2 regions of the Kineococcus sp. NBC_00420 genome follow, and region 2 is predicted to be linked to the other one. Evidence: riboswitches for the same ligand, from Rfam matches in the RefSeq annotation. Region 2 holds a riboswitch; the other holds the start of a gene.

What was found. Region 2 has a riboswitch for cyclic di-AMP ahead of OG218_RS10900 (transglycosylase family protein). Riboswitches for the same ligand answer to the same signal wherever they lie in the genome.
Region 1: another riboswitch for cyclic di-AMP. It lies ahead of OG218_RS21695 (C40 family peptidase); the one in region 2 lies ahead of OG218_RS10900 (transglycosylase family protein).

Annotation. Positions count from the first base shown of each region.
Region 1 covers NZ_CP107930.1:4,398,285-4,404,027, forward strand. Annotated here, with positions in the region: gene OG218_RS21680 (DHA2 family efflux MFS transporter permease subunit) at 1-658, shown strand, start outside; gene OG218_RS21685 (cryptochrome/photolyase family protein) at 637-2,019, opposite strand; gene OG218_RS21690 (metal-dependent transcriptional regulator) at 2,171-2,854, shown strand; cyclic di-AMP (ydaO/yuaA leader) riboswitch at 3,159-3,340, shown strand; gene OG218_RS21695 (C40 family peptidase) at 3,343-4,200, shown strand; gene OG218_RS21700 (HNH endonuclease) at 4,613-5,107, shown strand; gene OG218_RS21705 (hypothetical protein) at 5,198-5,533, shown strand; gene OG218_RS21710 (RNA-binding S4 domain-containing protein) at 5,541-5,743, shown strand, end outside.
Region 2 covers NZ_CP107930.1:2,235,742-2,241,484, reverse strand. Annotated here, with positions in the region: gene OG218_RS10910 (ABC transporter permease) at 1-1,158, shown strand, start outside; gene OG218_RS10905 (TrmH family RNA methyltransferase) at 1,178-1,810, shown strand; gene OG218_RS10900 (transglycosylase family protein) at 1,874-2,545, opposite strand; cyclic di-AMP (ydaO/yuaA leader) riboswitch at 2,544-2,714, opposite strand; gene OG218_RS10895 (lysophospholipid acyltransferase family protein) at 2,895-3,653, opposite strand; gene OG218_RS10890 (SDR family oxidoreductase) at 3,758-5,743, opposite strand, start outside.

The sequences.
Region 1 (5,743 bases), 2.2 Mb from region 2:
GCTGGGTCTCGGGCCGGTCCGTGCCGGTCTCGTGGTGCTACCGCTGAGCATCGCCGCGTTCGTCGTCTCCGCCGTCCTCGGTCGGGTGCTGCACGCGCGCTCGCCCCGGCTGCCCGTCGGGATCGGCATGCTGCTGATCGGTCTCGGGGACCTGCTCGTCCTGAACGTGGGCCCCGACTCCGGCTGGGCCGCACTGCTTCCCGGGTTGACGGTGCTGGGGCTCGGGGTCGGTGCCGGGACCCCCGTGCTGGTGTCGGCTGCTCTCGCCCACGTCCCCGGTCCGCGGGCCGGAATGGCCGGCGGTGCCGTGAACACGTTCCGTCAGTTGGGGATGGCCCTGGGGATCGCCGCGCTCGGAACCCTGTTCACGCACCGCATCGCCGACGTGGTCAGCGCGGACTCCGCGGTCACCGACCCCGCCACGCTGGCGGACGGGCTGGCCAGCGGCGGAGCGCAGGCGATCTTCGCCGCGGTTCCCGACCAGGCCCGCGGTGCGGTGGAATCGCTGGCGCACAGCGCGTTTGCCGAAGGGCTGGACCGGATCTCCCTCGTCGGCGGGATCGCCGCACTGGTCGTCGGAGTTCTCGTCCTCGTGGTCCTGCGGCCTGCTCACCCTGCGCAGCAGGAAGTCACCCGTCAGCCCTTGACGCGGGCGTAGTCCTCCAACGCCACCTGGCGTTCGTGGGCGTGGTCGACGATGCGTTCGGGGTAGCCCTGCTCGTACCCGTCGGCCGCGTCCCAGGGGGTGTGCGCGGACTTCCCCGCGAGGTGGCCCAGCTCCGGGACCCAGCGGCGGACGTAGCTGCCGTCGGGGTCGAACTTCTGGCCCTGGGTGATCGGGTTGAAGATCCGGAAGAACGGCGAGGCGTCGGTCCCCGACCCCGCCACCCACTGCCAGCCGTGGTTGTTGCTGGCGAGGTCCCCGTCGCGCAACCAGTGCATGAACTCCCGTGCCCCGGAGCGCCAGTCGACGTGCAGGTCCTTGACGAGGAAGCTCGCGACGATCATCCGGACCCGGTTGTGGACCCACCCGACGGAGCGCAGCTGGCGCATCCCGGCGTCGACGATGGGGAACCCCGTGCGCCCCTCGGCCCAGGCCGTGAACGACTCGCCCACGGGTTCGTAGTTCATGGCCGCCAGTTGTGGGCGGTAGTACTCCCGGGCGGACTCCGGGCGGTTCCAGAGCACGTCGGCGTAGAACTCCCGCCAGCACAGTTCGGTCCGGTAGGTCTCCGCCCCCACCGACCGCTTCGCACGCAACGCGGCCAGCAGGGTCCGGGGATGCAGCTCGCCCCACTTCAGGGCGTGCGAGAGCTGGGAGGTGCCGTCGTGGTCGGGGCGGTTCCGCTCGCCGTCGTAGTCGGCCAGGGCGCCGTCGAGGAAGTCGTGCCAGCGCGCGAAGGCGGCGTCCTCGCCGGCCTCGGGGAGTTCGAGGTCGCCCAGGTCCGGTTCGCCCGGCCAGTGCGAGCCGTCGACCCCCGCACCGTCGTGCACCCAGTCGACGTCACCGGGATCGGCGGCGGGCGCGGGCCAGCCGTGCTCGTTCCAGGCGCGTGAGAACGGGGTGAAGACCTGGAACGGCTTGCCGGAGCCGTTGAGGATGGTCCCGGGCCCGATGGCGTAGGGCGTCCCGGTGCGGACCAGTTCACGGTCGTGACCCGCCAGCGCCGTCGCGACCGCGTCGTCGCGCCGACGGCCGTAGGGGCCGGCGTCGGCGCTGACGTGCACCCGGCGGGCCCCGACCCGCGCGGCGACGTCGTCCACGACCTGCGCCGGGTCGCCCGCTTCGACCACGAGGTTGCCGTCCAGGGACGCGTCGAGCGCCCGCAGCGAGCGGAGCAGGTAGGCGCGACGGACGTCCCCGGAGGGCTTCCAGAGCGTGGGGTCGATGACGAAGAGCGGGAGCACCGACCCTTCCGCCGCCGCGGCGAGCAACGCCGGGTGGTCGCTGAGTCGGAGGTCCCGACGGAACCAGAGCACGCTGGTCCTCGGGTCACGGTCCTGTTCGCGGGCGGCCACGCCGGGACGCTATCCGCGCGTCCGCCGCCCCGCCCGGTGGAGGCCCGGCGGAGGTGGGGCTCCGACCCGTCGGACGCTCTGCGCGGACACGCCCCGAACGCCCCGGGGTCAAGGGTGCGACCACCGGTCGCGATGAACGATGATGGGCACCGTGAGCGATCTCATCGACACCACCGAGATGTACCTCAAGACGGTCTTCGAACTGGAAGAGGAAGGCATCGTGCCGATGCGCGCTCGCATCGCCGAGCGGTTGCACCACTCCGGCCCGACGGTCTCCCAGACCGTGGCGCGGATGGAGCGCGACGGGTTGCTGCACGTGGGCACCGACCGGCGGCTGGAGCTGACCGACGCCGGCAAGCAGAAGGCGATGCGGGTCATGCGCAAGCACCGCCTCACCGAGCGCCTGCTGACCGACGTCATCGGACTGGAGTGGAGCCTCGTCCACGAGGAGGCCTGCCGCTGGGAGCACGTCGTCTCCGAGGAGGTCGAGAAGCGCCTCGTGGCGATCCTGGACCACCCGCACTCCTCGCCCTACGGCAACCCGATCCCCGGTCTGGACGAGCTGGGGGAGGAGTGCTCGACCGAGGACTTCCGCTCCGGTGTGCAGTCGCTGAGCAGCCCCGAGCTCGAAGGGCGCTCCGTCGTCGTGCGGCGCCTCGGCGAACCGCTGCAGACCGACGTCCCGCTGCTGGCCCGCTTCCACGCCGCCGGCCTGGTCCCCGGGGTCGAGGTCGTCGCGAAGTCGTCGGCCTCCGGCGTGGAGGTCGCGGTGGGCGAGGGTGTGGTGGACCTCACGTCGGCCGAGGCGTCGCACATCTTCGTCGCACTCAGCTGACCCCGCCCGACCCGGGAACCCCTCGACGACGCGGGGTTCCGGGCCCGGGAACAGCCCGGACAGCCGCCTGCCGGCCCTCCCACGGGTGATCTGCGACGGAGGGTGAAGGCCGAGGTCACCCGTTCGGCCCTCGGCGTCGTCCGCTTCCCGTTCTCAGTCGTCACTCTCTGTACATCAAGCCCGACTCGTCGTCACGTCCCCGGCACCAGTTCGTCACCGGGTCGTGACATTCGACCCAGGATCGGGTTATGGTCCACCCGCATCCTCGACAGCGCACGCGGATGCCCTCACGTGGACGCCGAGCCCTGCCACCACGCCGAGGTCCCCCGAGACATTTCATGGCAGGGGTGGGGGAACCACGTTTCCCGGGCGGAGCACGACCACCTGGTCGCGCCGAGTCCTTGGGGTGAAGCCGGTGCGAACCGGCCGGGGGATACTCCCTCCCGAACCCGACAGCTCACCTCGCAGGCGTCGGAGAGGCCACCACCTTGACGACTCGCGTCCAGGCGCGCCATCGCGCCGCCGTTCGTGCCCGTACCCCCCTGACCGACCTGTCCGACAGCGTCGCCCGCACCGCCGGCGGCGCCGTCCGCACCGGTGCGGTCGCCGCCGCCGCCGGTGGTCTGCTCGTCTCCGTCGCTCTCCCCGCGAGCGCCGTGACCAGTGCAGCCCCGGCCGCCGTCGGCTCGAGCGTCGCCTCGGTGGCGACCGCCGTTCCCGCCGCCTTCGGCACCACTGCCGCCGGCGTCGTGTCGGCACCCGCCACGGTGAGCACCCTGTCGAGCACCGCGACGTTCTCCGCTGCCCCGGCCGCTGCGCCCGTCGTCGTCGCCGCCCCGGTCCTCACCCGGGCCACCCGTACCGCGGACGCCGTCCCGGTCGTGGCCTCCAGCGTCGCGGAGAACGCGATCGTCGCCGAGCCCGCGCCGGTCGTGGCGGCTCCGGTGGCCGCACCGGCTCCCGCGCCCGCCCCGGTCCAGGCCTCGATGGGTGCGCGCATCCTCGACGTGGCCGACGACTACGCCGGTGTCCCCTACGTCTACGGCGGCACCACCCCCGCCGGCTTCGACTGCTCGGGCTACACCAGCTACGTCTACCGCCAGGTCGGCGTCGAGATCCCCCGGACCGCCGCCGCCCAGAAGTCGGCCGCGGCCACGATCTCCCGCGGCGACGCCGTCCCCGGCGACCTCGTCTTCTTCAGCAACGGCTCCGGCCGTGCCTTCCACGTGGGCATCTACGCGGGCGGCGGGATGATGTGGGACGCGCCGCGGACCGGCAAGCCCGTCCAGCTCCGCGCGATCTGGAGCGACGCCGTCACCTTCGGTCGCCTCGCCGCCACCGTCTGATCGAGGCACGTCACCGATCGGCGAGTGATCGTCGCTCGGGTCCGCAAGAACGGCGCTCGTCGCGCCCACCGGAGGAGGCTCCCGCCTCCGACGGTGGTGCGGCGGGCGCCGTTCTCGCGTTCGCGACCCGGCCGATCCGGGTCACCTCCCCGGTTCCGGCGCGCCCAGTGGGATTCACGGGAAAGTTGCTGACTCCACCACCCCTCGCGACGTAGGGTGCCGTCAACGACGACGGCACCCACGGAGGTCCGATGACCAGGCGTCACGGCGGCACAGCCACCGTGGTGCCCCACGCCCTCCAGCAGCACGCGGAGCACCACCACCACGTGCACCACCACCATGTGCACGTCGTCGCTCTCAGAGGCGCCCTCCCCACCGGGGACGGCGCCTCTCGTCGTCTCAGGAGGTGGATGTGCGCACGCTCGTGCTGAACGCCGGCTTCGAACCGCTCGCGGTGGTGTCCTTCCGCAGGGCACTCGTCCTCGTGCTCGCCGGGAAGGCGTCGGTGGTCCTCGCCGACGCCGACCCCGTCGTCGGCGCGACGATGAGCCTCGAACGGCCCTCCGTCATCCTGCTCACGCGCTACGTCCGCGTCCCGCGCGGCCAGGTCGTCCCGGTCAGCCGGCGTGGCGTCCTGCGCCGCGACCACCAGCGCTGCGCCTACTGCCGCGGCCACGCGAGCACCGTCGACCACGTCCTGCCGCGCAGCCGCCGCGGCCCGGACACCTGGGAGAACCTCGTCGCCTGCTGCGTGCGCTGCAACAACGCCAAGGGCGACCGCACCCCCGAGGAGATGGGCTGGAGCATGCCGTTCCGACCCGCCGCCCCCCGGGGCGCGTCCTGGGCCGTGCGGGGGGCCGAGACCCCCGACCCCCGCTGGGACGAGTTCCTCGCCACCGCCGCCTGACCCCGGTCCCGCCGGCGGGACGACGGACGGCGTCCGGGGTTCCGCCGTGCGGATGACGAGGACGGCGCGGGTGGGTGCGACGCTGGGGGCATGGACGAGAACAAGAGGCAGGGCGAGTCGATCGACGCGGTGCTGCGGGGTCTGCTGAAGCAGGGCCGGCTGGACCCGGGAGCCGAACGCCTCGCAGAACAGGGCATCGACCGGCTGAAGGCGTTCCTCGGCTCGACCCCGGGGGCGCGGACCACGACCGGGACCGAGGTCCCCGAGGACGCCGAGGTGGTCGTCCCCGGCGGGCGGGAGATGCTCATGCACACGATCCCGCTGCCCGACGGCACCCGGGTCGAGGTCCTGGTGCCGGAGCGCCTCACCCGTGCCGAGGCCGACCGGGTCGCCGGTGTCCTCACCGCGCTGGCCGTCGATGAGTGAGGTGGCGGTGGAGACGATCGACGTGGAGGTGACGGGGATCGTGCGCCTCGGGCAGTTCCTCAAGCTCGCCGGCGCCGTCGACTCCGGTGGGGAGGCCCGTGAGGTCCTCCAGGCCGGGGAGGTGACGGTGAACGAGGAGCCCGAGGACCGCCGGGGTCGTCAGCTCTCCGACGGTGACGTCGTCGCCCTCGGCGACGGGTCCTGGCGCGT
Region 2 (5,743 bases):
TGGATCATCGCCCAGCGCGAGATGACGGAGAAGTTGCGGGACAAGGGTTTCATCTTCTCGACCGTCCTGCTCTTCGTCCTCGTCGCCGCGGCCTCCGTCCTGCCCGGGGTGATCTCCGGAGGTGGCGACGACTACGACGTCGCGGTCACCGCGCAGGCGCAGCCGTTGGTGGTCGCCCGACCCGGCGAGGACCCGGACACCCGGATCGAGCTGAAGGAGGTCGCCGACGACGCGGCCGCCGAGGCCGCCGTCCGGGCCGGGGACGTCGACGCCGCCGTGGTGGTCGGGGACACCAGCGCCGTCATCCTGGGTGACCGCAACGTCTCGGACACCCTGGCCGGCGTCCTCCGCACCCGGATCGGTTCCGCCCAGACCGTGCTGGGTTTCCAGGCCTTGGGGGTGGACCAGACCGAGGTCCAGCGCGTCCTGTCGTTGCCGCCGCCGTCGACGCGACTGCTCGACCCCGACGCGGTGGACCCGTTGCTCGTCTACCTTCTCGGCCTCGCGTTCGCTCTGCTGTTCTTCCAGATCGTCGTCCTCTTCGGCTACTCGATCGCGCAGAGCGTGGTGCAGGAGAAGCAGACCCGCGTCATCGAACTGCTCGTGACGACCGTCCCGGTGCGGCAGTTGCTCATCGGCAAGATCCTCGGCAACGGGATCCTGGCCTTCGGCCAGATCCTGCTGCTCGTCGTCGCCGGGGTGGCGGCCCTGCGCATCGCCCAGCCGGAACTGCTGGACAGCATCCCGGGCATCCCCAGCGCCGCCGCGTGGTTCCTCGTCTTCTTCGTCCTCGGCTTCGCGATGCTCTCCTGCCTGTGGGCCGCGGCGGGCGCGATGGCGAGCCGGCTCGAGGACCTGCAGTCGACGGCGACCCCGGTGCAGATGTTCGTCATGCTGCCGTTCTTCGCCAGCTTCCTCGCCAACGAACCCGGCCCGCTGCAGACCGCGTTGAGCTACATCCCGTTGTCCTCGCCGATGGTCATGCCCAAGCGAGTGGTCCAGGGGGACGTCGCCCTGTGGGAACCGTTGCTCTCGCTGCTGATCATCGCGGCCACCGCCGTGCTCTTCGTCACCGTCGCGCGCCGTCTCTACGAGAACAGCCTGCTGCAGACCGGCCGCTCGCTGGGTTTCCGGTCCGCGTGGAAGAAGGCCGTCTGAGCCTTGCGATGATGGTCCGGTGAGTGACGAGGTCCAGGAGCAGCGGGTCGTCGGCGTGGGGCCCTGGGAGGGGACCTGGCCCGACGACCCGCGCTTCGACCCCGAGCTGCTGCTCGAGGGTGACCGGCGCAACGTGGGTGACGAGTACCGGTACTGGTCCAACGCCGCGATCGTCGCCGACCTCGACACCCGCCGGAACCCGCTGCACGTGGCGGTCGAGAACTGGCAGCACGACGCGAACATCGGTTCCGTCGTGCGGACCGCGAACGCCGTGAACGCGGCCGGTGCGCACGTCGTGGGCCACCGGCGGTGGAACCGGCGCGGCGCGATGGTCACCGACCGGTACCTGTCGGTGCACCACCACGCCGACGTGGAGGCCCTCGTCGCCTGGGCCGCCGAACGGGGGCTCCCGATCGTCGGCATCGACAACGTCGAGGGATCGGTACCGCTGGAGACCTACGACCTCCCGCGCGAGTGCGTGATGCTCTTCGGGCAGGAAGGTCCGGGACTGAGCGACGAGGCGGTCGCGCACTGCGTCGACGTGCTGGCCATCGCGCAGTTCGGCTCGACCCGCTCGATCAACGTGGGGGCGGCGGCGGCCGTCGCGATGCACGCCTGGGTGCGCCGGCACGTCTTCGACCAGCGTCCCTGACGCTGGTCGGACCACCGTCCGCGATCGTGCCGGGGATCCCTGCACGATCGCGGACGGGAGGGGTCAGGGGAGGACGAGGACCTGGCCGACGGCGATGTGCGCGGGGTTGTCACCGATGAGGCCGCGGTTGGCGTTCCACACCGCGACGTACCCGCCGGCGACACCGTTGTTCACGGCGATCCGGTAGAGGGTGTCGCCGGGGGCGACGGTGTAGGTGCGGGCGGCGGGCGCCGGAGCGGCCTCGACGACGGCGACCGGCGCGGGGGCCGGAGCAGGCGCGGGGGCCGGAGCGGGAGCGGGGGCCGGAGCGGGAGCGGGGGCGGGCGCCGGGTGGAGCAGCGCGGCCTCCTGGCCGACGGGGTCGGCCGAGCCGTGCAGGCCGAGACGGCGCGAGCAGGACGGCCAGGCGTTCCAGCCCTGGGCCGCGAGCACGCGCTCGGCGACGACGATCTGCTGCTCACGGGAGGCCTGGTCGGCGCGGCCCGCGTACTGCCCACCGCCGAAGCTGGTCCAGGTGCGCGGGTTGAACTGCAGCCCGCCGTAGTAGCCGTTGCCGGTGTTGATGTGCCAGTTGCCGCTGGACTCGCAGTGGGCGAGCGCGTCCCACTCCTGCACGGGAGCGGCCGAGGCGCTGGAGACGGGGCCCAGCAGAGCGGCACCGGCAGCGCCGGCGGCGAAGGTGGCCAGCAGGCCACGGCGGACGAGACGGGACGGGGCGCGACGGATCGCAGACATGGTTGGCCTCCAACGCCTGCGAGGTCAGCTGTCGGGTTCGGGTCGAAGGTGTGACCCGGCCGCGCGGACGCGGCTTCACCCCGAGGACTCCGCAGCGGACTGCGGTGGTCCGAGGAACCTTGGGTCCCCCGCTCCTGCCCACGGGTTCTGCATCCGGCGCGGTGGGCAGGACTCGGCGTCTCCGCGACGTGTCCCCGAACGGGCTCAGGGACGGGCCGACCGTAACAAGCGCGAGGCCCGGCGTACACCGTGCCGTGTCCGCACCGTCACGTGAACGTGCACGAAACCCCTGATCAGGCTGGTGAGTGACGTCCGCGTGTGGCGCAGATCACGCCCTGGAGCGCTCGGATCAGCTGTTCGCGAGCAGTTTCGCGACGGCTTCCTCGATCCGGGGGGTGAAGTCCCCGGCCCGTTCACCCTCGCGTCCGTGCAGCGGCTCACCGAAGGTCACGTGGATCGGCGGACGCCCCTTCACCGGCCAGTTCCGCTTCGGCGGCATCGCGTCGTAGGTCCCGCGCAGGGCGATCGGCACGACCGGCACCCCGGCCTCCAGGGCCAGGTACGCCGCGCCCTTCTTGAACGGGCGCATCTCACCGGTGTAGCTGCGCCCACCCTCGGGGAACATCACCAGGCTCCAGCCGTCGGCGAGCAGCTGCGAGGACGCGCTCGCCCCCGCCGTCCCGCGGCGTTCCAGCGGGAAGGTGCCGATGACCAGGCCCGACGGGGCCGCGCGCCACCACACGTCGAAGAAGTAGTCCGCGGCCGCGGCGATCGCGATCCGGCGGCGACGGCGCGGTCCGAGGGCCTCCAGCAGCACCGGGGCGTCCAGGTGCGAGGAGTGGTTGGCGACCAGCACGGCCGCGCCGCCGAGGCGGTCCAGCACCTCGGCGTTGTGCACGTGGACCGTCACCTGCGAGCGGAGGACGGGGGTCATCAGGACCCGCTGCAGCCCGGAGCGCACCGCCGTGGCCGGGCCCGAGCGCACCCAGTCGTTGCGGTGGACCGCCCGACCGGCCTTGTCCTCGGGAGCAGACCCGGAGTGCTTGCGCAGCAACGGCAGCGCACGCACGATCCGCGTCGGTCGGGGGATCCCCATCAGCCTCGCCATCCTTCGGTCCTCGACACCGGCGGTCCGCATCGACTGCTCGACGGTGTGGAGTGCACGGTTCGCATCCTGCCACGTCGACCCCCCGGGGAGCCTTCCGGCACGGCTCAGTCGGTGCCCGCGAGCACCTGCTGCGGCACCCGCAGCCGCCGCGCGGGCGAACTCGCCGCCCAGTCCGCCACCGGCCAGCGCGAGGCGCGGGCCACCCGGAACAGCGGGACGTCGGGCGAGACGGCCGTCGGGTTGCCCACCGACTTCAGCAGCGGCACGTCGACGTGGGAGTCGGCGTAGGCGTAGCTGGCGGACAGGTCCGCCCCCTCGACCTCGGCGTAGCGGCGCAGCCAGGCGGCCCGCGCCTCCCCGACCAGGGGTGGGGACTTCAGGAAGCCGCTGGCCCGACGGCGCCCGCCGAGGTCGAGCTCCTCGTCCAGGTCGGTGCAGACGACCTCGTCGAAGAGGGCCGACAACGGCCGCGTCACCTGGCGCACGTCGCCGGTCATGAGGATGGTCCGGTGCCCGGCGTCGCGGTGACCCTGGATGCGCCGCAACGCGTCCGAGGAGACCTGCTCCAGGAAGCGCGGCGCGTGCACGTCGTCGACGTAGGCCTCCAGCAGGTCCAGGTCGACGCCCGCGTACCCGCGGAAGAGGGAACGCAGGAAGCTGCCGCGGTCGCGCCGTTCGGCGGCGATCCACCCCGGCAGGTGGCGCATGATCCGGCCGAACTCCGCGACCCGCGCCGGGGCGTCCAGCGCCGAGAGGCGCAGCGTCAGGTACGAGTCGACGACGGTCCCCGGGATCAGCGTCCCGGCGAGGTCGAAGACCGCGAGGACGGGCGCCGAACCCTCCGCGACGGGCTTCAGCGCCCGCGGGCCGGTGGACTCGGTCAGCGTGCGCCGACGGCGGATCTCCTCGTACTTGCGCATCTGCGTCGTGACGCTGGGGCAGTGGCTGTCGAGCCAGTAGTGGCGCCAGTCCACCGTCGAGGTGTCGAAGCCGAAGAGCTCCGCGTCCGCGGGGTCCAGCGACTCGTGCAGCGCCAGCGTCTTGTCGTCGACGAACCGGAGCTCGGCCTCGGTGTAGGCCTTGTACAGGTCCATGTAGCGACGACCGCTGTCGAGCTGCCGGCTGAGGGTGTCGAGCTTGCGGGAGGCCTCGCGGACCCGTTCCGAGCGCGGCGCGAACGCCAGCAGCCGGTTCCCCGCGCCGGTGAGCAGCTCCCCGGCCCGGACCTTGCGCTCCACGGCCCGACCCCCCGGGAAGTCCCACGTGGGCATGACCGCGGGGGAGGAGTCGAAGGGGTGCTCCGTGAAGTACTCGCGGATGAACTCGTAGATCTGGCGGAACGTCAACGGGTTCCGGTTGCCCGAGGACACGTGGTAGTACGCCGGCTGCGACAACGGCGGCGGGGTCGCCGACGCGACCAGGATGGCGTTCACGACGTGGTCGATGGGCACCACGTCGAGGACCGCGTCCGGTGCCGCCGGGAACTCCGTCAGCTCACCGCGGCCGTAGGCCAGGATCAGCGGCTCGGCCATCTTGAAGCCCTCGATCCAGCCCGGGTGCGGGTGCTGGACGGCGGACTCCACGACGCTCGGGCGCAGGATCGTCGTCGGGATGACGGGGGCGGCGATCTCCTCGACCAGCCGCTCACCCATCGACTTGGTGAAGGTGTAGCAGTCCGTCCAACCCAGCGTGCGGGCCCGTTCCTTGCCCGCGGCGCGCTGCTGGTCCGCGACCCAGCGCACCCGGCGTTCCTCGGCCCCGGCGGCCACGCTCAGCGGACCCGCGCGACCGTGGTCGCGTTCGGCGGCACGCAGGAACGTCCGCAGCTGCACCTCCAGGCGGGAGTCCTCCTCGATGCGGGCCGCCAGGCGCAGCCCCGCCTCGGTCTCGGTGCGCCAGTCGACCCGGTGCTCCACGGCGCGTTCCGGGACGGCGCCCCGACGTCGGCCGCCGACGAAGGCCGTCGAGACGTGCACGTAGTGGACGGCGCCGTGACCCCGTTCGTTGGCCTCCAGCGTCCGCTCGACCAGCGCGCGGGTGCCCACCACGTTCGTCGTGAACGCGTCCTGGATCAGCGGGTCGAACGAGAC